Regions from separate parts of the Acidovorax sp. SRB_24 genome, predicted to be linked through region 1. Evidence: predicted binding sites of a transcription regulator. Region 1 holds the regulator's gene; each other region holds the start of a gene.
What was found. The regulator FNR, encoded in region 1, switches genes on or off when oxygen is low (the NO sensors DNR and NnrR bind a similar motif). The targets are predictions, from matches to a motif close to TTGATNNNNATCAA.

Region 1 (7,415 bases):
GGATGGCTCGTCCACCACCCAGACGGCCTCCTGCAAGCCGTCGAAAGCCGACTGCCACAGGGCATCGCGTGCCGTGGCACTCACAGATCCGCTCCGTGCGAACCCGTGTCCACGGCTCTGTCAAAGAAGTAGCAAATGCGCTCCCGCGGCGACAGATAGTCGAGCGCCGCACGTGGCAGTTGCGCGGGCTTGAGACTGCGTCGGATGCCCAGCTCGGGAACGCTTTCCAGATCGAGTACCGGCGCCTGGCCCTGGGGCACGCGCGGATCGTGCACCATCACCTTGGGACGCAGCGGGCGCGAGGAATTGACGGAAAGCACGATGGCAAACTGGTCGTTGACCAGTTGCACGATGGAGCCTGGTGGATACACCCCCATCATGCGGATGAAAGCCCCCAACGTGACTGCTTCGAATTGGCCCTTGAACTGCGCAAACAGCACCGACAGTGCTTCATGGGGCGTCAGCGCATCGGCCGCCCGCGCAGGGTTGCACAGGCCATCGTAGCGGTTCACCAGGGCCAGGATGCGCCCCGCCTTCCCCATGTCGTCGCCCAGCAGATGCAATGGGAAGCCGCTGCCATCGGCCATCTCGTGGTGCTGTGCGATGGCCGTCAGCACGGCGCTGGAGAAACCCATGCGCTGCGCCAAGGCCACCGACTTGCCCACATGCGACTGGTAAAGCGCCAGTTCGGCGGCAGACAGGATTTCGGGTGTCCAGACGCCCTTTTGGCGCAGGTGCATCTTGCCCAGGTCATGGAGCAGTGCCGCCAGCCCCAAATCCTGAAGCTCCTCAGCGGCCATGCCCTGCGCCTTGCCCAGCAGCAAACTGAGCACCATTACGTTGACCGGGTGCAATGCGCTGCGCTCACCCACCCCCTCAGAAAGGAGACGGATGACGGAATCGCCGCTGTGCAGCAGCGCATCAACACACTCTGATACCAATTCCCGACTGGTGTCGCGTGCATAGCTGATGTTGTCGGCAGCCGCAGCCACCAGCGCGCAGTAGCGCTGGGTCGCCACCATGAAACGCTGATCGCAGCGCGCGAGGCTTTGCCGGTACGCGCTCGGGCCGCTCGCCTGTGCCGAAGGGTCTACAGCGCCAGCGATGGGCGAGGACACCTGAGCTTCTGGCATTGCGTCGCCGCGTTCGAGGCCGGCGGAACCCGCTTTTTCTAAGACAGTCTCGTTCGGGAAAAGGTCGCCTTTTTCAGGAAAATACCGCACCTTCTCGAGCCCGAGGCTGCGAAGTGTATCGATCTGCGCTGAAGATGAAATCCGGAAACTGCTCACCGGAAAGGGATGGTGCATCCAGCCGATGTCAAGCTGGACAAACATGCCAACGCGCAGCTGAGCGGGATCGATAAGGAGGGAATTTTTCACTTCGGGGTGCCTGACGTCGAGGATTACACCCCACACGGTTTGGCCGCCATTATGGGTGTCATCTTGTAACGCTACCACAATGCGAGCATGCATTGTGCACGCCCTGCAGCCGCGCTAGCGGCACCACAGAGAAGGGCGATACACCAGGTCCATCCATAAAGCCCAGCTGGCCACGCCGCACAGCGCCATGCCCGCCAGCCGCGTGCCCCAGCTGGCGCGCGCGGCGTTAAGGCGCGCGCGCAGGCGCAGCCACAGCCAGGGGCCTGTCACCAGCCACACGCCGCTGCCGACGGCAAACAGCGCCATGGACAAAGCCCCCTGCAGGGCACCGCCACTGAGCGCGGCCACCAACAAAGCCGAATACAGCAAGCCACAAGGCATGAGCGCCCACGCGAACCCGGTCACGAACACCCCTCCGGGAGCGGCCACCACGGGGCGCACGCGCGCCCACACGGCGCGACCCGCGTCTTCCATCCACGCAGGCTGGCGCGCCTGCACCACCATCATCAGCCCCCAGGCCAGCATGGCGACGTGCAGCAGCGTCCAGACCGGGCGCAAGGCCATGGTCTGCTGCGTCATCCAGGCCAGGCTCTGCATCGCGATGGCCGCCACAGCCCCCGCGCTCGCATAGCCCGCCAAACGGCCACCATGGTAGGCCCACAGACGCCGGGCCTTCCCGCCCCTGCGCATCCACTGCAGCGGCTGCACGGTGCGCGGCTCGCTGGTCTGTGCCACATCCTCGCGGCCCATACCGGTCACCGCGCTGCAGGGGGCAGCACACATGGCAAGGCAGTGGGGCCCACCCACGAGCCCCATGACCAAGGCAGTCCAGGCGATAGAAGCAATCATGAACCCTAAATGATGCGCGAAAACCGCGCCCGGTTGCGGTCGGCCTGCAAGTACCTGTCAAACACGATGGCGATTCCGCGCACGAAGTACCAGCCCATGGGCGTCACCTCCACACCGTCGTCGCTCATGCGCACCAAACCCTGCCCGGCCATTTCCTGCAGCTGCTCCAGTTCAGCGGCAAAATACTGCCGGAAATCCAGCAGCCAGGCCTGCTCCATCGGCTCAAACAGGATTTCGCCCTGGCACATCAAGGCCATGATGGCAGCGCGCCGCACCAGATCGTCGCGCGAGAGCGCCAGGCCGCGCACGATCGGCAGCTTGCCCTGGTTGAGGCAGTCGTAATACTCATCGAGCGTCTTGGCGTTCTGGCTGTAAGTGGCGCCCACGCGGCCGATCGCGGAAACCCCCAAGGCGATCAGATCGCAGTCGGGCTGCGTGCTGTAGCCCTGGAAGTTGCGGTGCAGTCGCCCCTGGCGCTTGGCCACGGCCAGGGCATCTTCGGGCAACGCAAAATGGTCCATGCCCACATACACATAACCCGCCTGGCGGAAGGCTTCAAGCGAGCGCGACAGCATGGCCACCTTGGCCGACGCCATGGGCAGATCGGCCGAGATGATGCGGCGCTGCGGCTTGAAGCGCTCTGGCAGGTGCGCGTACGCGTACAGCGCAATGCGGTCGGGCCGCAGCTGCGCGACCTGCGCCAGCGTGCGGTCGAACGACTCCGGTGTCTGGCGCGGCAGGCCATAAATCAGGTCGACATTGACCGACTCGAAACCCAGGGCCCGGGCCTCCGCCACCAGCGCAAACACCTGCTCCGCAGGCTGGATGCGGTGCACGGCCTTCTGCACTTCCGCATCGAAGTCCTGCACACCGAAGCTCAGGCGGTTGAATCCCAACTCGGCCAGCAGCGCCAACCGGTCCGCGTCCACCGTGCGCGGATCGACCTCGATCGAATACTCGCCGCCCGGCGCAAACGTGAAGCTGCGCCGCAGCATGGCCATGAGTTCGCGCAGGCCCGCGTCGGACAAAAACGTGGGCGTGCCCCCGCCTAGGTGCAGCTGGCTGACCACCTGCCCCCCCCCGCAATGGGCCACATGCAAGTCGACCTCGCGGCTCAGGTAACGCAGGTAGACATCGGCACGCTCTGGGTGTTTGGTGATGATCTTGTTGCAGGCGCAGTAGTAGCACAGCGACTCGCAAAAGGGAATGTGCACATACAGCGAGAGCGGCAGCGCCTTGCCCGCAGCGCCGAGACGGCGTTGCTGCAAGGCAAGCACGTACTCATCTTCCCCAAACGCCTCGACAAAGCGGTCGGCCGTGGGATAAGAGGTGTAGCGCGGCCCGGGGACGTCAAACCGGGTGAGCAATTCGGGGGTAACAGCGGTCATGGAAAAAGCCTTCCTAGCGAACCAGCACACTGTGCAACACGGAAGCGCCCCTGTCCTTGACTTTGATCAAGGGTGTCTGCCGGGGTGGATGGTTCATAATTTGACCCATGTCAGACGCACCCTCCACCCGCACCGCCCTGGCGTCCCCAGCTTCGCCCTCCGACACTGCGCATGGGACGCACCACAGTGGCAGCATTCCCATCCAGGTGACGCCCCAAGCGCTCAAGGTGGTCTGCTCCAACTGCAACCTGCGCGAGCTGTGCATGCCCATGGGCTTGAACGATGCGCAGCTGCAGCGCATCGATGAAGTGGTGGCGACACGCCGCAAGGTCAAGCGCGGTGCCACGCTGTTTCGCAACGGCGAGGAGTTCACCTCGCTGTATGCAATCCGCACCGGGTTCTTCAAAACCTGCGTGGCCACCGAGGACGGGCGCGATCAGGTCACGGGCTTCCAGATGGCGGGCGAGATCATCGGCCTGGACGGCATCGTCAACGACCGGCACACCTGCGATGCCGTCGCCCTCGAAGACGCCGAGGTTTGCGTCATGCCTTTTGACCGCATTGAGGAGCTGTCGCGTGAAGTGACTGCGCTGCAAAGCCATGTACACAAGATCATGAGCCGCGAAATCGTGCGCGAGCACGGCGTGATGCTGCTGCTGGGCAGCATGCGCGCGGAAGAGCGCCTGGCCGCTTTCCTGCTCAACCTGGTGCAGCGCCTGCACACGCGCGGCTTCTCGCAGTCCGAGCTGGTGTTGCGCATGACGCGCGAGGAAATCGGCAGTTACCTGGGCCTCAAGCTCGAGACCGTGAGCCGCACCTTCTCCAAATTCGTCGAGGAAGGCACCATGGAAGTCAAGCAGCGCCATGTGCGCATCATCGACCCCGATGCGCTCAGGCGCCTTGTCAATCCGCAAAACTGCGGCTGATGAGCGCCTGCGCTGCGCTTATGCAAGACTGCAACAAGGCGACGCAAAAAAAGCCCCTGTCCGCTTGGAAAGGCGTTTTTTTCCCAGTAGCATCACCGGGCCAGTGGAGAAGCAGGTTTTCGCTGGTTCAATGACCACCCTAAAAAGGAAAACCCAACATGGCAACTGCAAAAAAAGCCCCGGCCCAGGCCGCCGCTGCTGACAAGGCCGCCGCTCCCGCCAAGAAGCGCACCCCCAACGCAGCCTTCATGAAGGCCCTGACGCCCAGCCCCGCCCTCGCCGCCGTGGTCGGCAATGCGCCGCTGCCGCGCACCGAAATCATCAGCAAGCTGTGGGTCTACATCAAGGCGCACAACCTGCAGGACGCCGCCAACAAGCGCATGATCAATGCCGACGCCAAGCTCAAGGAAGTCTTTGGCAAGCCCCAGGTGTCGATGTTCGAGATGGCCGGCCTGATCGGCAAGCACGTGAAGTAAGTCAGGCAGCTGCACTTTTTCTTCCAAGCCGGCTTAGGCCGGCTTTTTTTCGCCTGTGCTTCCGGTCCGCTGTGGTTTTTGCGACCAATGCGAATGAGAATGCATTTCATTTGATTTATCATGGCGTGCTTGTCGAAGCACAGCCAGTTTCCCAGCCACTGCCTCGCGTTCCCTGCTGACACCCTTGCGGTGTCGGTTGTATTTTCAAACCCGACGGAGGCCAGATTGGCACAACCACGCGCACAGCGCCGCAACCCCGCACTGCATTCCCCGCAGCCCCCCGCCCCCCTTTCCGCAGCGTCGCCTGCCGACAAGGCCATGCTGCCCCTGGGCGCACTGATGCTGGCCGCGTCCGTGGGCAGCTGGGCGCAAACCACCGAGACCGCCACGCCCACTCTCTCGACCGTCACCGTGCACGGCAGCGCCGAGATCCAAAGCAAGGACACGCTGCGCGCCAAGAAGACCACCGTGGGCAAGGGCAACCAGGACATCCGCGACATCCCCCAGTCCGTGACGGTGTTCACCGAAAAGCTGATGAACGACCGCAACCAGGACGACTTCCGCGACGTTCTGCGCACCACGGCGGGCGTCACGTTCCAGGCGGGCGAGACCGGCGAGGAAGACGTGCGCCTGCGCGGCTTCTCGCTGGGCCAGGCCGGTGACATCTACACCGATGGCATGAAGGACGCACCGCTGTACGAACGCGACACCTTCAACCTCGACCGCGTCGAGGTGCTCAAGGGTTCGGCCTCCATGCTGTTTGGCAAGGGCTCGACCGGCGGCGTGGTCAACCAAGTCAACAAGGCGCCGCTCCTGATCGACCAACACGAAGCCTCGTACACCCTGGGCACGGGCAAAGAGCACCGCCTCACGGGCGACTTCAACTGGAAGACCGGCGAGAACGCAGCGCTGCGCCTCAATGCCATGGTGCACAGCGCCGACAATTTCGGCGCCAAGCAGGACAAGCGCGGCATTGCGCCCACCTTCAGCTGGGGCATCGGCACGCGCGACGAGTTCTCGGTCGGTCTGTACTACCTGGATGTCCAGGGCCGCCCCAACTACAACCACCCGTGGATCAGCGACAACGGCAAGATCGTGCCCACCTTGCCGGCCAGGAACTACTACGGCCTGGCCAGCGACCACCTCAACACCTCGTCGCAGTACCTGACCCTGGGCCACATCCACCGCTTCGGCGACGGCGGCGAACTGCAGACGCGCCTGCGCCACGGCCAATACGAGCGCGACCTGCTGGCCAGCGCGATCCGCTTTGGCTCGCCCATCACGTCGCTCGACCAGATCAACGCCAGCACGCCGCTGACGCGCGCATCCAAGGGCCGCATCGGCGAAAGCACGATGACGCAGATCCAGAGCGACTACACGAATTCGTTCCACTGGGGCGGCAAGAAGCACGACATCCTGGCCGGCGTCGACTACTACCACGACGACGCCCACCGCAACTCCAGCTATGCCAACCCGGCCGGTAATTCATCGGCCACCAACGGTCTGGGCACTTTCGTCGGCACGCCCAACAACGGCGCGTCGGCGCCCGATGCGCGCGCGCCAGTGGCCTTCAACACCTTCAAGGCCCAGAACATCGGCCTGTACGTGCAGGACACGATGGCGCTGACCTCCACCGTCAAGCTGGTCGGCGGCCTGCGCTACGACCAGTTCAAGGCCTCGTACCGCAACGCCAGCGGCGCCTTGAGCGACGAAACCTCCGACGGCCTGTGGAGCCCGCGCGTGGGTGCGCTGTTCCAGCCCAACGAGCTGGACTCCTACTACCTGTCCTATGGCTCCTCGTTCAACACCTCGGCGGACACCTACCAGTTCGGCAACGTGAGTGCCAGCACCGGATCGCTGGCCGACACGCCACCTGAAAAAAGTCGCAACATCGAGATCGGCGGCAAATGGGAGCTGTTCGAGCGCCGTGCGCTGCTGGGGGTGGCCGCGTTCTACAGCGAAAAATTCAACGAGCGCAACACCGACCCCGACAACCCGGGCTACCTGCTGTCGGGCAAGCGCCACGCCGCTGGTACGGAGTTCAACTTGGCAGGCCGCATCACGCCGAAGTGGGACATCTTCCTGAACCACACCTGGATTCCCAACGCCAAGATCGACAGGAGCACCACGCCCCTGGCGGCCAACGGCGGCGGCGCGCAGGTGCAAGGCGACCGCCCGGGCCTGACCCCCAAGCACAGCGGCAGCATCTGGAGCACCTATGTCCTGACACCGCAATTGCGCGTGGGTGCCGGCCTGACCTACCGTGGCAAGCAAAACCCCGAGGGTGCGCGCAACCTGGCGGCGAGCGGCTTTGCCACGGCCGACGCCATGGTCGAGTACAGCTTCGACGACAAGACCACGCTCAAGCTCAACGTCAGCAACCTGACCAACAAGCTC
Region 2 (7,415 bases), on a different contig from region 1:
GACGGGCACCTGACCTACCACCTCACCACCTTCTTTGAAAAAGGCGGCATGGTGACGGTGTTCGCCTTTGACGACGCGGTGTCGCTGCCGGACGGCAGCGGCTGGTGGGGCAATGTGTACTGGCAGGTCGTGACCTCGCAGGGCGGCAAGCCGCTGGTGCTCGTCGCGCAGAAGAAAAAGGCCCTGGCCGTGGCGCAAGGCGCCTTGGCCGCGCCGCCGCCCTAGCTTGGCGCTCCCCGTTTTCCCTTTCTCACCCCCGAAGAACCCAGGAGACTTCATGCACTCTGAACCCACTTCCCTGCCCCGCCGCCGCCTGCTCACCGGCACGGCCAGCGCCCTCGCCGCCGCCGGCCTGGCCACCTGGGCGAATGGCGCCGCGGCGCAAGCCGCCGCCGCCAAGCCCCTGCCGGCCTACCTGGGCTGGAAGGACGCCGACAGCGTCATCGTGCACAGCAGCACCACGCTGGAGACCCGGCGCGGCGCGTTCGGCACCAGCGTGATCACGCCCACCGACCAGCTCTACATCCGCAACAACCTGCCCGCGCCCGACGCGGCCATCGTGGCCAACCGCGATGCCTGGGAGATCAGCGTCAGCGGCGTCAAGAGCCCGCGCAAGCTCACCGTGGGCGAACTCAAGGCCCTGGGCCTGGAGACCGTCGCGATGGTGCTGCAGTGCTCGGGCAATGGCCGCGGCTTCTTCCCGAGCAAGCCCAGCGGCACGCCCTGGACCGTGGGCGCGGCCGGCTGCGTGGTCTGGAGCGGCGTGCCGGTGCGCGCCGTGGCCGAGGCCCTGGGCGGCGTGGCCGATGGCATGCGCTTCATGACCGGCACGGGCGGCGAGAAGCTGCCCGAGGGCATCGACCCCAAGAGCATCGTCGTCGAGCGCTCGGTGCCCGCGGCCGCCATGCAGGACGCGCTGCTGGCCTGGGAGATGAACGGCGCCCCGATCCCGCTGGCCCATGGCGGCCCGCTGCGCCTGATCGTGCCGGGCTACACCGGCGTGAACAACATCAAGTACATCCGGCAGCTGGCCTTCACGGCGCAGGAGAGCGACGCCAAGATCATGTCGCACGGCTACCGCATGACGCCCCCGGGCGGCAAGGGCGACCCGAGCCAGCCTTCGGTGCAGGAGATGTCCATCAAGTCGTGGATCAACGGACCGCTGCCCGACGATGGCCAGATCGCGGCCGGCGCCCCCGTGCAGATCCACGGTGTGGCCTTCGGCGGCCTGCACGCGGTCAAGGGCGTGGAGGTGTCGATCGATGGCGGCAAGACCTGGCAGGCTGCGCGCTTTGTCGGCCCCGACCTGGGCAAGTACGCCTGGCGCCAGTTCGTGCTGCAGGCCAAGCTGCCGGCCGGCACGCACACGCTGGCCAGCCGCGCCGCCGACACGGCCGGCAACGTCCAGCCCGAGACGCGCGGTGAAAACCAGAGCGGCTACAACAACACCAGCTGGGCCGACCACGCGGTCAAGGTCACCGCCGCCTGACGCCGCCCCGCCCCGCCCCTAGGCCGCAGGGCCTGGGGGTTTTCTTTTGCGCCCTCGGCGCTGCACCCCCTATGGATCGGAACCACACCATGCCACTGCTCTTCAACACCCCCGCCCGCTTCCTGCGCACCCTGGCCGCGCCCGCGCTGCTGCTGGCCGCCGGCCTCTGCGGCACGGCCGCGAGCGCCGCCGACGATGCCGCCCAGATGGCCCTGGGAAAGAAGCTCTTCACCACGTCCACGCCCGCGTGCGCCGTCTGCCACACGCTCAAGGACGCGGGGGCCGAAGGCGCCGTGGGCCCGGTGCTCGACGAACTGCGGCCCGACGCCGCGCGCGTGACGAAGGCGCTGCGCGACGGCCTGGGCAGCATGCCCTCGTTCAAGGCCAGCCTGACCGACGCGCAGATCGCCGCACTGGCGCTCTACGTTGCCACGGCCAGCCGCCAGCCCTGAGGCGCGCGCCCCGCCGGCGCGTTCAGGCAGATGGGCAGGGCAGGTCCCTGCCCGACAGGCGGCGGCGGTCGTTTCAGGTCTGCGATTCGGCGCAGCGGTTTCTCGAAAAACACGCCAGAAAGGACCTGGGCCCCGGCCCGGGCCCATGCCGCCCGCCCCGGGAAAAACCCGCGGTCGGCACCGCCGCGCTCCAGGCTGCCGCGCAGCCCTGCCCAGGCCCCCTCCGCGCAGCAGCCCGGGGAGTGCACCCCAGCCAAATTGGCCTCCAGCCCTTTACCAGCAAGCGCTGACAGCTATCAATTTCATATTCCCGCCCCAGCCTCGTGCGCCCCACAGACCGCAGGACGCGCCATGCCGTGCGGCGGGCGCCCGTGCGCGGGGACCGCCCCGTTGACTTGCGTCAACGCCCGGCTTGAGGCACGCTCCAAAATCCACACCCTGACTATGGTTTTAAAAAGAACGGAGGGACCCCCCATGAAGCTGCTGACCGACCTCTTCACCACCGACTATGGACTGATGAGCATCACCGGCATTGCCATCATGCTGTTGGGCGGCATCGCATCGGCCGTCGTCGTGCGGCGCAAGATGGGCGAAGCCCCGACGGTGGCGGACACCCCCAAGTAACGTAAAGCGGCGCCCCCTGCCGCGCGGGACTACGGCGGCACGGCGGCGCACCACCCCGCCAGGGGTGCACGGGCCCATTGCTCGAGCCACGCCCAGACCTGCTGCACGCCGTCCTGGTCCGGGCCCTGCAGACCGTGGTCGGCCCCCGCCAGGCTGCGAGCGCAGTACGGCGCGGCACGGGTGCGCGCCCGGTCGGCAAAGCGCGCATAGGCTTCGGCCGGCACCAGCGCATCGTCGGCGCCCCAGACCTGCAGCAGCGGCCAGGGTCCGGTGCTGAGCGGCCCGGCCAGCGGCCAGTGCCAGAGGTCGCGCCAATAGCGCAGGCTGCGGCCTTCCAGCACCCTGCCATCGGGCCACGCGCCCGCCTGTGCCAGCCCCAGTGCCTGCCAGCGCGCGAGCGCGCCGTGGCGCTGGGCCTGCAGCGCGCCCGCGTCTCGCGGGTCCAGCCCGCTGGCGCCCAGCAAGACCAGCCCCGCCAGATGCGGCACCTCGGGCGTGAGCGCGGGCAGCAGTTCGGCCCCTTCCGAAATCCCGACCAGCAGCTGCGGCAGCGGCGGGGTTCCCGCGCGCGCGGCCGCGTCGGCGCGCAGCGCGGCACGCGCATGGTCGCGCCAGGCGCCCAGTGCATCGGCCCGCACGAAGTCGGCCGAACAGTCGCCCGGCGCGGTGGCAGCGTCGGCATCCATCCACGGCTTGTGCAGCACCAGCAGCTGCGCATGCAGCAGGCCGGCAAAGTAGCGCGCGGCCACCGGCCCCATGCCAGCACAGCCCGAGCCCGGCACCACGATCACCCGGTAGCGCGCGGGCGCAGCGCGCTCGGCGCGCTCCAGCACCTGCAGGTGCTGGCCCCGGTCGGCCGCCAGGAGGCGCACGGCAAAGCCTGCGCGCTCGCCAGGCAGCGGCGGCGGGCCGGCGGGTGCGGCGCAGCCGGCCAGCCAGGCGCTGGCCAGCACCAGCGCGCCCCGGCCTGCACAGCGCCCGACAGCCCGCGCAAAGCGGGCCGCAAGGGTGCGGGGGACGGGGCTCATGCGCAGCGACCGGAGGCCGCGCGGCGCGCCCTCACTTGAGGATGAGGACCTGTTCTTGCGGCTGCGGCGCGGCCAGCGGCTGGCCGCCCTGCAGCGGCAGGGCCAGGGCCGGGCGCACGCCGCGCGCCAGGCCCGGGTCGGTGGCGCCGAGCTGCTCGCCGAGCTGCTGGAACACGCTCTGGGCCAGGCTTTGCGAGGTCTCGCGCATGACCTTGGCCCGGTTGGGCGGAGCGATGTCGCCGCGGCCGGACAGGATCTTGGTGTCGTTGCCGGTGCCCTGCGCGGAAAACGCCGCCTTGATCTCGTAGGTCCGGGTGTGGATCAGCGAGAAGTCGGCCAGCAGGTCGAGGCCGTACTGGTGCGTGGCGCTGGCGGTGCCCTGCAGTGGCGAGAGCGCGTCGGAGAATGCGATGCTCGAGACCACGCCGAACAGCACGTAGTCGGCGCCGTTGAACTCGCCCTTCTTGATGCGCGCGATGATGTCGTTCACCTGGGGCTGGCGCACGGGTGGGACCATCTTGCCGCCCTGCACCTGGTGGAGCACCTGCTCGGCCTTGCTCGGCTGTGGGGCGCCGGCATCGAAGCCCTTGCCCTGCACGAGGCGGAACGTGGTGCCGCGCAGCAGCGCGCCCTTGATGTCGTTGGTGTAGGCACCGAGCTCGCGCTGCTCGATGTAGCTGTAGCGGCCCGCGACATAGGTGCCACTGGCCTGCGCGGAGGCCTGCATCGAATGGCTGCCCGAGCCGCCGTACAGCCCATGGCTGGCGGAGCCGCGGGCGCTCATCTGGCTGCTTCGCTGGTAGGTGCCGGCCTCGAAGTACTCGGACAACTGCTGGGCATAGGCCAGGTCGGTCACGGCGATGCGGGGCGGGTTCTGCGCGGGGGCCGCGCCGCTCCAGGCGAGCGCGGCGGCCGCCAGCGCGGCGGCCAGGGTGGTTCTGCGTTGCATCGTGGCCCCTTCAGCGCTTGCTGGTCTTGCGGATTTCTTTTTCGTCCGCCCATTCGATCGTGCCTTCCTGCACGTCGAACATCTTGAGCGTGAACTTGTAGAACACGTTCTTGGTCGTGTTGTTCTGCTTGACGATGCTGGTCAGCTCGCCTTCGAGCTGGTACTTGGCCGCCGTCATCTGGCCCACCTTGGCGGTGGTGTTCTGCTTGTACAGGCCGCTCTGGTTCTGGCGCTGCAGCTCGTCCACGCCCTGCTGCATCTCGCCGATCGAGCGCGTGAAACGCACCTTGCCCGACTTGACCAGCGCCGTCTGGATCGAGTTCATGACGTTGGTGGTGTCGATGTACTCGCTGGTCTTGTTCTTGACGGTGGAGATCGTCACCGTGGGGCGGCCCTGGAAGATGCCGGTCTCGAGCAGGCCGCCGGTCATCTTCTCGGCAATCATCTGCAGGTCGGTGGAGCCGAATTCGTTGGTCACCAGCTCGACCGCCTTGGCATCGCCGTAGTTGACCTGGCGGTCAAAACGCACGACGGGGGACGAGAGGCTCTGGCAGCCCGCCAGGGCCAGGGTGCTGGCCGCCAGGGCCAGGAGCAGCGCTTTGCGCGGTACGGTGTGCATCGGTTTTTCCTTTAGCGCGGCTTCAGCGCGCCTCCACGTTCATTTCAAGACGGAAGTCGACCGCGGCGCCCGTCGGCGCCACGCTCTTGACGGTGTGCTGGCCCAGGCCCTGCACGCCGAGCTGCTTCCACGATTCGCCGTCGCCGACCTGGTTGCCCACGGCATCGAGCCATTTGAAGCGGTAGAACACGGTGCGGTCGCTGCGCCCCGTGTTGGCCAGGTCGGCCTGCACGATGAGCACGTCGTTCTTGCGCACAACGCGCATCTCGCGCACGGCTAGGCCCTCGGCTTCGCCGCGCAGGGCGATCTTGGAGGCCACCGCCGGTGGCGTGGCGGGGTCGTGCTGTTGCGCCTGCGCGCTGCCGGCCACGGCCAGAAGGGCCAGGCAGGCGGCGGCAAGGGGGTGGCGGGGGGTCATGCGAAAAACTCCTTCGGGGACTCAACGGGTGTCAATGGGCACGGGCCTGGACGGCCGGCTTGGCCTGCGCGCGCGCCGGGCGCGCGGCCGCAGGCTGGGGCTTGGCGGTGGGAGCCACGGCGGCTGGCGCGGCCGGCGGGGGCGGCTCGGCGGCCACGGCCGCGAGCTGGCCCAGCGTGGCGACCTCGCCGGTCAGCACGCTGCTGTGGTAGAAGCGCAGCGGCACCAGGGCGTACTGGCCATCGACCTTGACCGGCTGCTCCAGCGTACGGCCATTGATGGTGATGCGGTGCTCGCCCGGCGGCAGGTAGCCGCGCGCCACATAGACGCGGCCGGGCAGCATGCGCCACATGCGGTCGTCGGCCTGCTCTGTGGCGGCGGACGCCACGGCGCCAATCAAACCGCCCAGCAGGCCCGCGTTCTTTTGCAGCTGGTCCTGCAGCACGCCCTTGGCCACGGCGCGCGTGAAGCCGCGCAGCACCATGCCGGGCATCTCGTCCTTGAGCGCGCGGCGCGCCATGGCATTGAGGTCGACCACTTTTTCGAGTTTCAGGTCGTAGCCCGCCACCGACAGCTGGCTCAGCAGCGGATCGCTCGACGGCTCGATCACCGGGTAGGAAATGCTCGCCGTCACCAGGCCGCGGCCGGTGGGCACGGGCAGCGTGAAGGCCTTGGGCTTGCGCGCCGGGGCGTCACCGGCCTCGACCACGAACAGCACGTCTGTCATGCGCTGGCGGCGCTTCCAGGTGAAGCTGCTGCGGTCGTCGAGGCCGCGCAGGCCCTCTTCGAGCACGCCGGTCTCGGGCTTGAGCTCGATCGCCTTGCGGTAGCCGGGCGCGGCCAGGCCGGGCTCGTTCATGGCCTCGTACATGAAGCCGGCCAGGTAGTGGCTGAGCGCATTCTGGTAGCCGTTCTTCAGGGCCAGCACCTCGGGGTCGTTGAGGGTCTCGACCGGGTAGCCATTGATCTGCTTGCTGCCCGACGCGGCGCCCTTGGACTTGGCTTCCTCTTCGGCGGCCAGCGTTTCCTTGGCCCGGAACTCGGCAATGACGGCTTCGCGCTCGTGCGTGCGCTTGATGTCCACGCGGGCGTTGTCAAAGTCGCCCAGCGCCACGCGGTTGAGGGCCATGCGCGTCGTGAGCCAGACCTTCTCGTAGTCCTGGCCTTCGTACACCTTCAGGCGCTCGCTGATCAACGAGGCGCCCACGGTGCCCATGAGCTTCTGCGGGTTGCCGGTGGCGGCCTCTTCCCATTCCTTGACCTTGTTGTCGGCCAGCATGAAAGCGTGGTTGCTGTCCTCGTAGCGGCGGTCCAGCCGCAGCAGTTCGCCGCGCTCGAGGTTGTAGAGCAGCGCGGTTTTGTCGCTTTCGGTGGTGGCAGACGACTCCAGCCGCGCCAGCGCCGCAGGAATGCCCTGGGCCTGTCCAGCGCTGTGCACGTCCGAGGCCAGCTTGTCGTGGCTTTGCAGGCTGGCACAGCCCGTCAGCGCGACGCTCAGCGCCAGCAGGCCCCAGAAACGGGCACGGGAAAAAAACCGGTGGTTCATCAACATTCCTTGCAGGTCTTCGAAGGGCACCAGAAGACCCGGTGGCGCCGCGCAGGCGCCACAGGACAAGGAAAAAGCGGACGCGGGCCTGCGCCCCTGGCACCTGCGGTCCGAACCACCCTCCCGCATCCGGTTTCTTGGCTGGTATTGTAAAAATACAGCCGCAAATGTATCAAAACGTGAAGACAGAGTAATGCGCTTGGTCAATACTCTTGCCGCATGCCACCCTGCCGCCACAGGACGCGGCCGGCTTCAGGCGCGCGTGGCGGCCTCGGGCATGCGGTACACCC
Region 3 (7,415 bases), on a different contig from region 1:
GGCAAAGCGGGCATACAGCGGCTCGAGCTCGGCATTGGCCTTGGCCACTTCGGCGTTGTATTCGGACTGTGTGGACCAGCCCAGCTGGCCGGCAAACTTGCCCAACCCGGGGTATGCGGCCAGATAGCCAAACGCAAAGACGATGGTCAGGACAAACATCCACATCCACCAACGTGGCATGGGGTTGTTCATCTCGGTCAGGTCCTCGTCCCAGACGTGGCCTGTCGTGTTGTCGCTGGCGGAGACGATTTTCTTGCGGGCCGTCAGCCAGAGCAGGAGCAGGCAGGCCAGGATGCTCAGAAGCGTCAGCCCGGCCACATAAACCGACCAGAAATTGCTGGTGAAGTCACTCATTGGATGTTCTCGTTCTGGTGAGGATCAATCTTGTTCGAAGGGAAGCTGGGCGGCCTCGTCAAACCGGTCGCGGTTGCGCCGTGAATACGCCCACACCCAGATGCCGGCGAAGCAGGCAAACGATGCCAGCGTGACAACCACGCGCATGGTGGTGATGTCCATGTTCAGACCCTCCGTTACTTGAGCGCGCGGCCCATGACCTGCAGGTAGGCCACCAGTGCGTCCATTTCCGTCTTGCCCTTGACCTCGTCGGCGGCGGCCGTGATCTGTGCGTCGGTGTAAGGAACGCCCACGGTGCGCAAGGCCCGCATGCGCGGCGCCACGTCGGCGGCGTCCACCGCGTTCTTTTCAAGCCATGGATAAGCCGGCATGTTCGACTCTGGCACCACGTCGCGGGGGTTGTTCAGGTGGATGCGATGCCACTCGTCGCTGTACTTGCCGCCCACACGGTGCAGATCGGGCCCGGTGCGCTTGCTGCCCCACTGGAACGGGTGGTCGTAGACGAATTCACCGGCCACCGAATAGTGGCCATAGCGCAGCGTTTCGGCACGGAACGGGCGGATCATTTGCGAATGGCAGTTGTAGCAACCCTCGCGCAAATAGATGTCGCGCCCCACCAGCTGCAGCGGCGCGTAGGGCTCGACGCCCTTGACCGCCTCGGTGGTGGATTTCTGGAAGAACAGCGGCACGATCTCGACCAGGCCGCCCACGGCAATCACCAGAATGATCAGCACGATCATCAGGAAGTTGTTGGTTTCCACCTTCTCGTGGGTGAAACCGGTCGAGGGTTTGTTGTTGTGTTGTGACATGAAGGAATTCCTCGGATCTCAGGCGTGCGCCGGCTTGATGGCGGGAATGGCCACGGTGACCGAACGGCCCGAAATGGCAGTCACCCAGACGTTCCAGGCCATGATCAACATGCCCGCCAGGTAGAGAATGCCGCCCGCAAAGCGGATCACGTAGAACGGATAAGTGGCCTTCACGCTTTCGACGAAGGTGTAGGTGAGCGTGCCGTCGGCATTCACTGCGCGCCACATCAGGCCCTGCATCACGCCGGCGATCCACATCGCGGCGATGTACAGCACGATGCCGATGGTCGCCAGCCAGAAATGCAGTTCGATGGCCTTGATGGAATGCATTTTTTCCTTGCCGAACAGGCGCGGCACGAGGTAGTAGAGCGAACCCATGGTGATCAGGCCCACCCAGCCCAGCGCACCGGCGTGCACGTGGCCCACGGTCCAGTCGGTGTAGTGGCTCAGCGCGTTGACGGTCTTGATGGACATCATCGGGCCCTCGAACGTGGCCATGCCGTAGAACGACAGCGACACGATCAGGAAGCGCAGGATGGGGTCGTCGCGCAGCTTGTGCCAGGCCCCCGACAGCGTCATGACGCCGTTGATCATGCCGCCCCAGCTGGGCGCCAGCAGCACCAGCGAGAACACCATGCCCACCGATTGCGTCCAGTCGGGCAGCGCGGTGTAGTGCAGGTGGTGCGGGCCAGCCCACATGTAAGTGAAGATCAGCGCCCAGAAGTGGACGATGGACAGGCGGTAGCTGTAGACCGGACGGCCTGCCTGCTTCGGGATGAAGTAGTACATCATGCCCAGGAAGCCTGCGGTCAGGAAGAAGCCCACGGCGTTGTGGCCGTACCACCACTGCACCATGGCGTCCTGCACACCGGCATAGGCCGAGTAGCTCTTCATGAAGCCTGCGGGAATGGCCGCGCTGTTGACGATATGCAGCAGCGCAATCGCCAAGATGAAGGCGCCATAAAACCAGTTGGCCACATAGATGTGGCGCACCTTGCGCATGCCCACCGTGCCGAAGAAGACGATGGCATAGGCCACCCAGACCAACGCGATCAGGATGTCGATCGGCCATTCGAGTTCGGCGTATTCCTTGCCGCTGGTGTAGCCCAGCGGCAGGCTGATCGCGGCGGCCACGATGACCAATTGCCAGCCCCAGAACGTGAAGGCCGCCAGCGGGCCCGCAAACAGTCGCACCTGGCAGGTGCGCTGCACCACGTAGTAGCTCGTTCCGATGAGCGCACTGCCCCCGAACGCAAAAATCACCGCGTTGGTGTGCAGGGGCCGCAGGCGACCGTAGCTCAGCCAGGGTATGCCGAAGTTGAGTTCAGGCCAGGCCAGTTGGGCAGCGATGAACACGCCCACCAGCATCCCCACCACCCCCCATACCACGGCCATGATCGAAAACTGCCGCACGACCGTGTCGTTGTAGTGCGCAGCATCTGCTTTTTTTGGAATATCCATCGGGCACCTCTTGATTTCAGCGAAAGTATTAACCGGATTGACTGCAGGGGATTTGACCGAGGTCAATTGTCCCGAAGAATGCGTTCGCCTTCTTGCTCTACGTTCTCAAACTGTCCCCGGTACACGGCCCACCAGAGGCCGAGGATGATCAGCAACACGAGCACCACCGACAGCGGGATCAGAAGATAAAGAATGTCCATCGGGAAGCTCCAGACCTCAGGCCGCCACAGCAGCGACAGGCGCCGGCGCAGCGGACGCCACGATGCTGCCCGCGCCTTGGCTCAATGCGGGAAGGGCCCGCGACAGCCGCGCCGCATTGAGCACGACCAGCAGCGAACTGAGCGCCATGCCCAGGCCCGCCAACCAAGCCGGCATGTACCCGGCAATCGCCAGGGGCACGCCCAGCGCGTTGTAACCCGCAGCCCACCACAAATTCTGGCGCACCACGCGCAGGGTGTTCCGTGCCAGCAGCAGCGACTGTGCAATCAGCGCCAGATCGCCACCGAGTACGACAAAATCGGAGCGCGACTGGGCCAAGGGCACGGAACGGCCAAAGGCAAACGACACATGCGCGCCCGCCAGCACCGGACCGTCGTTGAGGCCATCGCCCACCATCGCCACGCGCTGCCCGCGTGCCTGCAATGCCTGCAGCGTCTCGAGCTTGTCCTGCGGCGTGCAGTCGCCCTGCCATTGGTCGATGCCGGCCTGGGTGGCAATGCGCGCGGCGGCCAGGGGACGGTCACCCGACAGCAGCTGCACCGCGACGCCTGCCTGGCGCAGCGCCTGCACCGCAGCCGCGGCCTCGGGGCGCAGGTCTTCGCTCAAATCGAAGCGCGCCAGCTCCACAGGCTCGGCACCCTCGCCTTGCCAGGCCAGCACCACCTGCTGCGCCGTGGCGTGCTGCGCGGCACGCTGCCGGGTATGGCGGGGCGACCCCAGCAGCAGACGCCCCGGGGGCAGAACGCCGTCCCCGTCCTGCAGCCAGGCAGTAAGCCCATGGCCTGCGGTTTCCTGCAGCTGCGCAATGCGCCAGCGCGCCACCGCAGCCCCGGCCTGGCCCTGTGCGGCGGCCACCAGGGCACGCGAGACAGGGTGCAAGGACTGGCCTGCCAGCGTGGCCGCCAAGGCCGTGGCATCGGCGGCAGACAACAGGCCCGGCGCCTGCACGCCGCGCACCACCATGCCGTCGCGCGTGAGCGTGCCGGTCTTGTCGAACACCAGGGTGTCGACTTCGGCCAGCGCCTCCAGGCCTTGCAAATTGCGCACCAGCACACCGTGGCGCGCCAGCGTTCCGGCAGCAGACAGCATGGCGACCGGCGTGGCCAGTGACAGGGCACACGGGCAGGTCACGATCAGCACCGACACGGCCACCATGAGCGCATGGCCCGGATCGGTGGGCCACCACCACACGGCCGCCAGCAGGGCCGCCAGCAGCACCAGCACCAGGAAGGGGCGCGCGACGCGGTCGGCCAGCTGGGCCAGGCGCGGCTTTTGCAGCGACGCGCTCTCCATCAGCGCCACGATCTGGGCAAAACGCGTGCTCTGGCCTGTGCCCTGCACGCGCACCTCCACGGCCGCCTGCAGGTTGTAGCTGCCCGCGATCACGCTGCTGCCTTCGGGACGCGCCACGGGCGTCGACTCGCCCGTGAGCAAGGCCTCGTCGGCCAGGGTGTGGCCTCGGGTGATGCAGCCGTCGGCCGGAAATGCCTCGCCGGGCAGCACGCGCACGGTGTCGCCCACCACCAGACGGCGCACCGACACGCGCTCGAAATGCCCGCCGGTGGCACGCCGCTCCACGCTGTCGGGAAGGCGGTTCATGAGCGCCTCCAGCGAGCCCGCCGTGCGGTCGCGCAGGCGCAACTCCAACCAGCGCCCGGTGAGCAGGAAGAAGACAAACATGGTCAGCGAGTCGTAGAAGACTTCGCGGCCAAAGAGGCCTGCCGGGTCGAACGTCCCGATCGTGCTGACCACGAACGTGATGCCCATGCCCAGGGCCACGGGCAGGTCCATGCTGACGCGGCGCTGGCGGATGTCGCGCAGGGCACTGGAGAAGAACGGGCCGCAGGCGAACAACACCACCGGCAGCGAGATCACCCAGGAAGCCCAGCGCAGCAAGGTTTCCATCTCCAGCGTCAGGTCACCAGGCAAGGCCACATAGGCCGGCCACGCGTACATCATGACCTGCATCATGCAAAAACCCGACACCAGCCAGCGCCACAGCGCGCGGCGGTGCTCGCGCAGGCGCTGCTCGCGCGCGAGTGCATCCATGGCCGGCAGAGCGCTGTAGCCGGCGCGGCGCACCGCCGCCAGCCAATGCGACGGCAGCACCTGTCCGGGCTGCCAGACCACGCGCGCGCGCTGTGTGGCGGCGCTGACGTCGGCCTGGGCCACGCCGGGCACGGCACGCAGGGCCTCTTCAATGGTCAGGGCGCAGGCGGCGCAGTGCATGCCGCCAATCACCAAGTGCGATTCCCACGCACCGGCATGCAGGCTCTGCGGGCGCGCCTCGGAACACGGCCGCCCGAAGGACGCCCACTCCTGCGGATCGTCCAAAAGCGCGTCGGTCACACGGGCGCTGGAAGCTTCTTGCGCGGTGTCAGAAACGCTGTCTGCCGAGGAAAGCAGAGCGTTGGAAATCGTTGACATGGCTCAAGCTTACCGCTTCTGCATGCCATACTGCTTGATATGTATCAATCCTGAAATACACCCCGCTGCCGTAAGCTTACATTTTGCAAAAAAGGAGCCAAGCATGTACAAGCGCATTTTGATCGCCACCGACGGATCCCCCCTGTCCGAGAAAGCCGTGGAAAGCGGCCTGTCTCTGGCGGCACTTTCCGGCGCCACCGTTGTTGCCCTCAAAGTCGTGCCACGCTACCCGCGCAGCTATTTCGAAGGCGGCCTGCCCACGGATGCAGACGATATCAAGCGGATTGAAAAACAGTGGGGCGATGCGGCCCAGACGCTGGTCAATGGCGTCAAGGCCGAGGGCGGCGCCCAGGGTGTGGTGGTGAAGCCCGTGGTGGCAAAATCCGACCTGGTGGCCGAGGCCGTGATCTCTGCCGCCAAAAAGCACAATTGCGACTTGATCGTGATGGCCTCGCATGGCCGCAAGGGCCTCAAGCGCCTGCTGCTGGGCAGCGAGACGCAGCATGTGCTGACCCATTCGCACATTCCTGTGCTGGTTCTCCGTTAAGAGCCAAGGCCCTAGCGCTTGCACAGCAAGCGCTAGAAGCTATAAATAGTGAAGCACGCACCGGAACAAGGTCGGTGCGTGCTTTTTTGTGGGTGCGGTGTCAGGCGAACAGTTTCTCGTACTGCGCGCGCAGCAGGTTCTTCTGCACCTTGCCCATGGCGTTGCGCGGCAGCTCGGTGGCGACGAAGCAGCGCTTGGGAATCTTGAAGTTGGCCAGCTGCGCCTTGAGGGCGGCCAGGATGGCCTCGCCCTCGGGCTGCGCGCCCGGCCGGGCGATCACCACCGCCACGCCGACCTCGCCAAAATCCGGGTGGGGCACGCCCACCACCGCGCTTTCGGCCACGCCGGGCAGCTCGTTGATGGCGGACTCGATCTCGGCCGGGTAGACGTTGTAGCCGCCGCTGATGATCAGGTCCTTGCTGCGACCGACGATGCTCACGTAGCCGCGCTCATCCACCTGGCCCACGTCGCCGGTCTTGAACCAGCCATCGGCCGTGAACTCTTCGGCCGTCTTCTCCGGCATGCGCCAGTAGCCCTTGAACACGTTGGGGCCCTGGACCTGGATGTTGCCGATCTCGCCCACGGGCAGCGCCCGGTTCGCGTCGTCCACCACGCGCAGGCCGACGCCGGGCAGCGGAAAGCCCACGGTGCTGCCGCGCCGCTCGCTCTGGCCGCCGTGGCGTGCATCGGCGCGGTAGGGGTTGGAGGTGAGCATGATGGTCTCGCTCATGCCGTAGCGCTCAAGGATGGTGTGGCCCGTGCGCTGCTGCCATGCGGTGAAAGTCTCGATCAGCAGCGGGGCCGAGCCCGCGATGAACAGGCGCATGTTCTTCGCGGCTTCTTTGGTGAGCCCCGGCTCGGCCAGCAGGCGCACGTACAGCGTCGGCACGCCCATGAACACGGTGGCGCGCGGCATCGCGGCGAGCACGGCCTTGGGATCGAACTTCGCCATCCAGATCATCTTGCTGCCATTGAGCAGCGCGGCGTGGATCGCCACGAACAGGCCATGCACGTGGAAGATCGGCAGCGCGTGGATGAGCACATCGCCACGACCTTCAGGCCCTCCGGTAGCCGTCCAGCCCCAGTAGTCCTTGAGCACCAGGGCGTTCGAGAGCAGGTTGCCGTGCGTGAGCATGGCGCCCTTGCTGCGGCCGGTGGTGCCGCTGGTGTAGAGGATGGCGGCCAGGTCGTCTGCGCCCTTGGCGGCGGGCTCATGCGTGTCGCCGTGGTGCGCCGCGCGTTCGAGCAGGCTGCCCGTGCGGTCATCGCCGAGCGTGAACACCTGCTGCGTGCCGGCCCTGAACGCGATTTTCGACACCCAGCCGAAGTTGCCTGGCGTGCACACCACCACGGCGGGCTCGGCGTTGCCGACGAAGTATTCGATCTCGCCGCTCTGGTAGGCCGTGTTGAGCGGCAGGAAGACATAGCCCGCGCGCAGCGTCGCCAAGTACAGCACCATGGCCTCGACCGATTTCTCGACCTGCACGGCCACGCGGCTGCCTTCGGGCAGCTGCAGCGACGCCAGCAGGTTGGCGATGCGCGCGCTGGCATGTTCGAGGTCGCGCCAGCTGTACCGCAGGGTCTGGCCATCGGGCGCC
Region 4 (7,415 bases), on a different contig from region 1:
TTATTTTGATGGCCCCGCCGCGGCCCACTCTCTACCATGGCGGGCCTGAAGTCTGCCGCACAGACGCCCGTCCCGCCCATACCACCCAAGGAGCCCTGCATGCCCGACCTGTCCAAAATCACCTGCATCGAGGACCTGCGCGTGCTGGCCCAGCGCCGCGTGCCGCGCATGTTCTACGACTATGCCGATTCGGGCTCGTACACCGAAGGCACCTACCGCGCCAACGAAGCCGACTTCCAGTACATCAAGCTGCGCCAGCGCGTGGCCGTGAACATGACCGGGCGCAGCACGCGCAGCACCATGATCGGCCAGGACGTGGCCATGCCCGTGGCCATCGCGCCCACGGGCCTGACGGGCATGCAGCACGCCGACGGCGAAATCCTCGGCGCGCGCGCCGCCCAGGCCTTCGGCATTCCGTTCACGCTCTCGACCATGAGCATCTGCTCGATCGAAGACGTGGCCCGGCACGCCGGGCCGGGCTTCTGGTTCCAGCTCTATGTGATGCGCGACCGCGACTTCATCGAGCGCCTGATCGACCGCGCCAAGGCCGCCGGCTGCTCGGCGCTGCAGCTCACGCTCGACCTGCAGATCCTCGGCCAGCGCCACAAGGACATCAAGAACGGGCTGTCCACGCCTCCCAAGCCCACGCTGGCCAACCTCCTCAATCTGGCGACCAAGCCGCGCTGGTGCATGGGCATCCTCGGCACGCAGCGGCGCAGCTTCGGCAACATCGTCGGCCACGCCAAGGGCGTGGGCGACCTGTCGTCGCTGTCGTCGTGGACGGCCGAGCAGTTCGACCCCGAGCTCAACTGGGGCGACGTCGAATGGATCAAGAAACGCTGGGGCGGCAAGCTGATCTTGAAGGGCATCATGGATGCCGAGGATGCGCGCCTGGCCGCCGACAGCGGCGCCGACGCGCTCATCGTCAGCAACCACGGCGGGCGCCAGCTCGACGGCGCGCCCTCGTCGATCGCTGCGCTGCCGGCGATCGCCGCGGCGGTGGGCCGGGACATCGAGGTCTGGATGGACGGCGGCATCCGCAGCGGCCAGGACGTGCTCAAGGCGCGCGCGCTGGGCGCGCACGGCACGATGATCGGGCGCAGCTTCCTGTATGGTCTGGGCGCCCACGGCGAAGCGGGCGTGGCGCGCGCGCTGCAGATCATCCAGCGGGAGCTGGACACCACCATGGCGTTCTGCGGCCACACCGACATCAACACCGTGGACCGCAGCATCCTGCTGCCCGGCACCTACCCCGAGGCCTGAGCAGGCGCCGGCGCCCCGCTGGCGCGCCCCTGGCGGGGTGTCCGGCGGCGGCCTGAAGTTGCTCCTTATTTCGTAGCTGCTTGCGCATGCTGTACCAACGTTTTGGGCCTAAATCACCCCAAATGGCGTGGTGGTGCCTGGCCCGCTTCAGCGCTGGCCGGCCGCTTGCGCCGGCACCGTCTGCAGGTAGGCGTAGAGCGCTTGCGCGTCCACGTCGTTGAGCTTGCCGATCGACTCGAACGGCATCACCTGGATGGCGCTGCCGTCGGGGCGCTGGCCCGAGCGCAGCATGGCCACGAAGCGCGCGGCATCGGGGTAGCGCACCATGGCGCTGCCCGCGCCGGGCGTGAGGTTGGCGGCCGGCGGCCAGTCGGGCGGGCCGCCGGGAATCTTGCCGCCCGAGAGGCCGGCGCCGTGGCAGCCGATGCACATGTTGGCGATGTAGCGGCCATGCGCGGCATTCACCCCGGCCGCCACGGGCTGGGCCGGTGGCAGCTGGTGGTCGATGCGCCCGGCCGCATCGGGGATCAGGCCCAGGCCGTACAGCACCCAGACCGGCTTTGGAAACTCCACACGGGCCTGGCCGCCGGCCTGCGGCGGCAGGCTGCGCACATACGACACCAGGGCCGAGAGATCGATATCGGTCAGGCGGTGGTAGTCCTCGCTGGGCATGACCAGCAGCGGTCGGCCGTCGCGGGTCACGCCGTGGCGGATGGCGCGCTCCCAGTCCTCGGGACGGAACTGCGCGACCACGCCGGCCGCCGTGATGTTGGGCCCGGCGATGTGCGTGCCCTTGCCGTCCTGCACAAAGCTGCGCCCCGTGCCCTGCAGGCCATGGCAGTCGGTGCAGCCCCGCGTTTCGTAGAGGTAGCGGCCGCGCGCGAGCGCCTGGGGGTCCGTGGTATAGGCAATCGGGTAGGGTGGGACGGCGACCGTGCGCTGGCGCTTGCGTTCCGCCAGCGACAGGCCTGCGCCGAAGGTGGCGGCCGCGGCCACTGCGAGCAGCGCGAAGCCGCCAACGGTCCATTGGATCCAGCGTTGCATAAGGCGCACCTCCTGCGGGGACCCCGTTGCACCGCGCAACGGACGGCCATTGTCATCCCAATGGCGTGCGCCGAAAAGGGGGCAGCCGGTCCTGCCGTTGCCCGGCCCGCGGGCCGCGCGGGCCCGCGCGCAGCGACAATGCCGGGGTGAGTGACACCGACCCCGTGCCCGCCCCGCGCCGCATTGCCCACCTCGACATGGATGCGTTCTACGCGTCCGTCGAGCTGCTGCGCTACCCGCAGCTCCAGGGCCTGCCCGTGGTCATTGGCGGCGGCCGCAGCGCGCTCGACGCGGCGCTGCGCGCGCGTTATGCCGATACGCCGCTGCAGGACATTCCGGTGGCGGCGTTCCCGCGCCTGGCCGGCTACGCGGGGCGCGGCGTGATCACCACCGCCACCTATGCCGCGCGGCAGTTCGGCGTGGGCTCGGCCATGGGGACGATGAAGGCGGCGCGCCTGTGCCCGCAGGCGATTTTGCTGCCGGTCGATTTCGCCGAGTACCGGCGCTATTCGCGCCGTTTCAAGGAGATCGTCACCGACATCGCGCCGGTCATGGAGGACCGCGGCGTGGACGAGGTCTACATCGACTTCACCGCCGTGCCCGGCGGCCAGCGCGAGGGCGGGCGCGTGCTGGCGCGGCTGATCCAGCAAAGCATCTTCAACGCCACGGGCCTGACCTGCTCGATCGGCGTGGCACCGAACAAGCTGCTGGCCAAAATGGCCAGCGAATTCCACAAGCCCAACGGCATCTGCGTCCTGCACGAGGCCGACCTGCCGACGCGGGTGTGGCCGCTGGCCTGCCGCAAGGTCAACGGCATCGGCCCCAAGGCCGGCGAGAAGCTGGCGCGCCACGGCATCCACACCATTGGCGAGCTGGCCGCGCAGTCGCCCGCCTGGCTGGTGCAGCAGTTTGGCAAGGCCACCGGCGCCTGGCTGCATGCGGTCGCCTGGGGGCGCGACGAGCGGCCCGTGGTGACCGAGAGCGAGCCCGTGAGCATGAGCCGCGAGACCACGTTCGAGCGCGACCTGCACGCCGTGCACGACCGCGCTGAGCTCGGGCGTATCTTCACCGACCTGTGCGAGCGCGTCGCCCAGGACCTGCAGCGCAAGGGCTATGTGGGCCGCACCATTGGCATCAAGCTGCGCTACGACGACTTTCGCAGCGTCACGCGCGACCAGACGGTGGCGCTGCCCACCGACGAGGCCGCCACCCTCCGCCGCGTGGCCGGCCAGTGCCTCAAGCGCGTGCCGCTGACCCAGCGCCTGCGCCTGCTGGGCGTGCGCGTCGGGTCGCTGTCCAGCGCCACCGGCCCGGACGCCCGCGCGGCGCAGCCGCTGCGTTCCGCCCAGCGGGCCGACCCCTATACCGCACCGCTGTTCTGAGCCATTCGGGGGAGGGCGGCTCATTGATATGTATCAAGCAGTAAAGTGGAGGGTTGTCCCCGCTGGCGGGGACTTTTTCATTTACAGAGGAAGCCCCCCGCATGCGCGTCAATTTGCCCGTGACATCCGATGAATACGACTTTCCGGCGGAGAGCATGCTGGTGTCCACCACCGACACCCAGGGCCGCATCACCCACTGCAACGCCGCCTTCACGGATGCCAGCGGCTTTGCGCACCACGAACTCATCGGCCAGCCGCACAACCTGATCCGCCACCCCGACATGCCGCCGCAGGCCTACAAGGACCTGTGGTCCACCATCGGCCGCGGCCGGGCCTGGACCGGGTTGGTGAAGAACCGGCGCAAGGACGGCGGCTTTTACTGGGTGCAGGCCAATGTCACGCCCATCATGGAAGGGGGCAAGCCGCGCGGCTACATGTCGGTGCGCACCAAGCCCACGCGCGAACAGGTGCGCGAGGCCGAGGCCTTGTACGCACAGCTGCGCCGCGATGCTGCCGAGCAGCCCAAGGGCGTGCGCCTGGTGGGCGGGCGCGTGAGCCACCCGGGCCTGCGCGGCGTGCTGCAGCGCCTGGGCGGGCTCCCGGCCACGTACACGCTGGGCCTGATGCTGTTGGGTGTGGTGGGCCTGGGCATGCTGCCGCACGCGCTGGACCTGCCCGCGCCCCTGGCCTGGGGCGCGGCGCTGGCGCTGCTGCTGGCGGGCCAGCTGGCCGTGCTGGCCTGGTTCCATGCGCGCATGGTGCAAGGCCTGCAGGCGGCCGAGCGCTTCGCCTGCGACATCGCCGCGTGCAACCTGAGCACGTCCTTTGACGTCGGCCAGTTCGCACCGTCGATGGGCGGGCTGGCGCGCAACCTGCAGCAGATCCAGGTCAACCTGCGCGCCGTCGTGGGCGATGTGCGCGCCGAAATCGCCGGTTTCATGCGCTCGACCGCGGAAATTGCTCAGGGCGGGAACGACCTGCGCGCGCGCACCGAGGCCCAGGCGAGCAGCCTGGAGCAGACGGCCGCGGCCATGGAGGAGCTCTCGGGCACGGTGCGCCAGACGGCCGACACGGCGGCCCAGGTCTCGGGCGACAGCGCGCAAAGCGCCGAGGTGGCGCGCCGCGGCGGCCACGCCGTGCAGCAGGTCGGCCAGGCCATGCAGGCCATCGAGCAGTCGTCGCGCCAGGTCAGCGAGATCATCTCGGTGATCGAGGGCATTGCGTTCCAGACCAACCTGCTGGCGCTCAACGCGGCCGTGGAGGCCGCGCGCGCGGGAGAGCAGGGCCGCGGCTTTGCCGTGGTGGCGGGCGAAGTGCGCGGCCTGGCGCAGCGCAGCGCCAGTGCCGCCAAGGAGATCCGCGCGCTGATCGGCACCTCGGTCACGCAGGTGGCCGAGGGCTCGCGCCAGATGGCCGAGGCCGGCCAGACCATTGCCGAGGTGGTGGCGTCGGTCTCGCGCGTGAGCGAGCTGGTGCGCCACATCAGCCATGCTACGACCGAGCAGTCGATCGGCATCGGCCAGGCCAACGAGGCTGTGACCCACCTGGAGACCATGACCCAGCAGAACGCAGCCCTGGTCGAGCAGACGGCGGCCTCGGCCGACGTGCTGCAGGGCAACTCGACGGCCCTGTCGCGCTCGGTGCAGGTCTTTCACATGGCCTGATTCCGGCACGCGCGCCGGGCCTGTGGTTTACTGCCGCGCGGTGCGCGTGTTCGCCGGCAGCTGCTGCGGGTGGCTGGTGCGCAGCGGGTTGATGTCGAGACCGCCGCGGCGCGTGTAGCGCGCGTACACGGCCAGCTTGATGGGCCGGCAGCGCGTCCAGACGTCCATGAAGATGCGCTCCACGCACTGCTCGTGGAACTCGTTGTGGTTGCGGAAACTCACCAGGTACTGCAGCAGGCGCTCCTGGTCGATCTGCGGGCCGCTGTAGCGGATCTGCACGCTGCCCCAGTCGGGCTGGCCGGTGACCAGACAGTTGCTCTTGAGCAGGTGGCTGACCAGCACTTCGCTGACCGGCGCTTCGTCGAACTGCGCCGTCAGCAGTTCGGGCGCCGGTTCGTACCGCGTGCATTCGATGTCGAGCCGGTCGAGGTTCAGGCCGTCGAGTTCGTGCACCGGCTCGCGGTCAAACGCTTCGGGCAGCAGCAGCTTGACGCCCACCGTCGCCGGGTGCGCGGCGCCGCGCCAGGCGGCCTCGCTCACGTCGGCGCGGATGCGCGCCTGCACTTCGGCGGCATCGGCAAAGCGCGTGTTGTTGAAGCTGTTGAGGTAGAGCTTGAACGACTTGCTCTCGACGATATTCGGTGTCTCGCACGGCACGGTGATGTGCGCCAGCGCCACCTGCGGCTTGCCGCGCAGGTTGAGCCACGAGAGCTCGAACGCGGTCCACAGGTCGGCGCCGAAAAACGGCGGCGCACCGTCGATGCCGAGCTCGGCGCGCTTGCCGGCGCGGGGAATGGGAAACAGCAGTGTGGCGTCGTACTGGTCCGCATAGGCCGATGCCTTGCCCAGCGGGGAGTGTTCTGGCGTGTCCATGGCTTGCTCTTTGATGCTATGTAAATGGTAGCTTCAGGCGCTTGCAGGGCAAGGGCTGGAGGTTGTTTTAGTTGAATTCGCGCTCGCGCAGCCATTTGGTGGCGATCCACTTCTCGCCGCTCAGCACGGGGGCGCCGCCATGCAGTGTGCGCGTGTCGGGGTGCGGGCGCTCGTAGCTGAAAAATACCGCATTGCCGCGCTGCGCCGCCACCTCCATGTGCGCGTGCGGGAAGGTGGTGCCACCGCCTTCGGTCGGGGTGTTGAGGTAGACCAGCAGCGTCGCCACGCGCTGGCCGCCGCGGCGCAGCAGGGTCGGCGTGCCTGGCTCGGTCGGATCGAAGTAGTCGTAATGCGGCTTGTATTCGGCGCCAGGGGGGTAATGCAGCACCTGCAGGCCTTCACCGTTTTCGACGGGCCAGTGCACGAGCTTGGCAATGCGCGCTTCGAGCGTGCGCACCACGGCGGTGTCGCCCCGCGGAAAGAACATGCCGCGGCTGGTGCGGTCGCCGTTGACCTCTTCGCCGCCGGTGCGCGTGGCCACCGTGAGAGAACGCGCCATGCGCGGGCGTGCCGCATCGATCAGCGCCTCGCATTCCTCGGCCGACAGCAGGTTGGCAAACACCACCAGGCGCGGCAGCGCCAGCGACACCAGCACGTCGACCTGGCGGTCGCCCACGTCGATGCGCGCAGGCGAGGTCTGCAGCGCGGGCTCGGGCACCGGCACCGCGGGCGGCAGGCCCTGCTGCTCGGCGACGCCGCTGAGGTGCTCGCGCAGGGTGGATTCGAGCGCCTCCATGGCCACGTCTTCGGCCCAGCCCGCGTCCTGCATGGACTGCAGCAAGGCGGGCGCGGCGACGTTGGCCTGGGCCTGGGCAATGATCCATTCGCGCAGCGCGGGGGTGACGGCGGGCGCGGTGCTGCGGGTGGAGGCCGGGCGGCTGCGGCCGGCGCTGGGGCGGTTGCGGTGTGCCATGGCGCTATTTTGAACAGGTTTCAAGCCCCCCGGCGCCGGAAGACGAGCCGGTCGGGCGCGGAGGCGCTGGCGTCGAAGGCATAGCCTTCGGCATCGAAGGCTTCGAGATGGCGCGGCCGCTGGATGCGCTGTTCGATCGCGTAGCGCGCCATCAGGCCGCGTGCGCGCTTGGCGTAGAAGCTGATGATCTTGTAGCCGCTGCCTTTCCAGTCTTCG

Region 2: B2J89_RS03740 (DUF3149 domain-containing protein) is a predicted target of FNR. The motif match lies at 2,332-2,345, and genes of this name have one in related genera.
Region 3: B2J89_RS12670 (cation-translocating P-type ATPase) is a predicted target of FNR. The motif match lies at 5,305-5,318, and genes of this name have one in related genera.
Region 4: B2J89_RS16455 (PAS domain-containing methyl-accepting chemotaxis protein) is a predicted target of FNR. The motif match lies at 3,713-3,726, and genes of this name have one in related genera.

The regions. Positions count from the first base shown of each region.
Region 1 is NZ_MWOM01000011.1:4,058-11,472, reverse strand. Features, by position in the region: gene B2J89_RS05625 (EAL domain-containing protein) at 1-84, opposite strand, end outside; gene B2J89_RS05620 (HD-GYP domain-containing protein) at 81-1,379, opposite strand; gene B2J89_RS05615 (sulfite exporter TauE/SafE family protein) at 1,494-2,228, opposite strand; gene hemN (oxygen-independent coproporphyrinogen III oxidase) at 2,234-3,616, opposite strand; gene fnr (fumarate/nitrate reduction transcriptional regulator Fnr) at 3,724-4,542, shown strand; gene B2J89_RS05600 (SWIB/MDM2 domain-containing protein) at 4,701-5,018, shown strand; gene B2J89_RS05595 (TonB-dependent receptor) at 5,337-7,415, shown strand, end outside.
Region 2 is NZ_MWOM01000007.1:7,953-15,367, reverse strand. Features, by position in the region: gene B2J89_RS03755 (hypothetical protein) at 1-225, shown strand, start outside; gene B2J89_RS03750 (sulfite oxidase) at 278-1,489, shown strand; gene B2J89_RS03745 (cytochrome c) at 1,579-1,941, shown strand; gene B2J89_RS03740 (DUF3149 domain-containing protein) at 2,416-2,565, shown strand; gene B2J89_RS03735 (alpha/beta hydrolase) at 2,595-3,593, opposite strand; gene B2J89_RS03730 (hypothetical protein) at 3,625-4,542, opposite strand; gene lpoB (penicillin-binding protein activator LpoB) at 4,553-5,161, opposite strand; gene B2J89_RS03720 (YcfL family protein) at 5,184-5,579, opposite strand; gene B2J89_RS03715 (COG3014 family protein) at 5,611-7,125, opposite strand; gene B2J89_RS03710 (trans-aconitate 2-methyltransferase) at 7,378-7,415, opposite strand, start outside.
Region 3 is NZ_MWOM01000033.1:20,098-27,512, forward strand. Features, by position in the region: gene ccoP (cytochrome-c oxidase, cbb3-type subunit III) at 1-354, opposite strand, end outside; gene B2J89_RS12650 (cbb3-type cytochrome c oxidase subunit 3) at 379-516, opposite strand; gene ccoO (cytochrome-c oxidase, cbb3-type subunit II) at 531-1,163, opposite strand; gene ccoN (cytochrome-c oxidase, cbb3-type subunit I) at 1,182-2,624, opposite strand; gene ccoS (cbb3-type cytochrome oxidase assembly protein CcoS) at 2,687-2,824, opposite strand; gene B2J89_RS12670 (cation-translocating P-type ATPase) at 2,841-5,270, opposite strand; gene B2J89_RS12675 (universal stress protein) at 5,374-5,817, shown strand; gene B2J89_RS12680 (malonyl-CoA synthase) at 5,918-7,415, opposite strand, start outside.
Region 4 is NZ_MWOM01000057.1:684-8,098, reverse strand. Features, by position in the region: gene B2J89_RS16470 (alpha-hydroxy acid oxidase) at 100-1,263, shown strand; gene B2J89_RS16465 (c-type cytochrome) at 1,411-2,307, opposite strand; gene dinB (DNA polymerase IV) at 2,505-3,689, shown strand; gene B2J89_RS16455 (PAS domain-containing methyl-accepting chemotaxis protein) at 3,791-5,353, shown strand; gene queF (NADPH-dependent 7-cyano-7-deazaguanine reductase QueF) at 5,381-6,226, opposite strand; gene B2J89_RS16445 (2OG-Fe(II) oxygenase) at 6,294-7,199, opposite strand; gene yaaA (peroxide stress protein YaaA) at 7,220-7,415, opposite strand, start outside.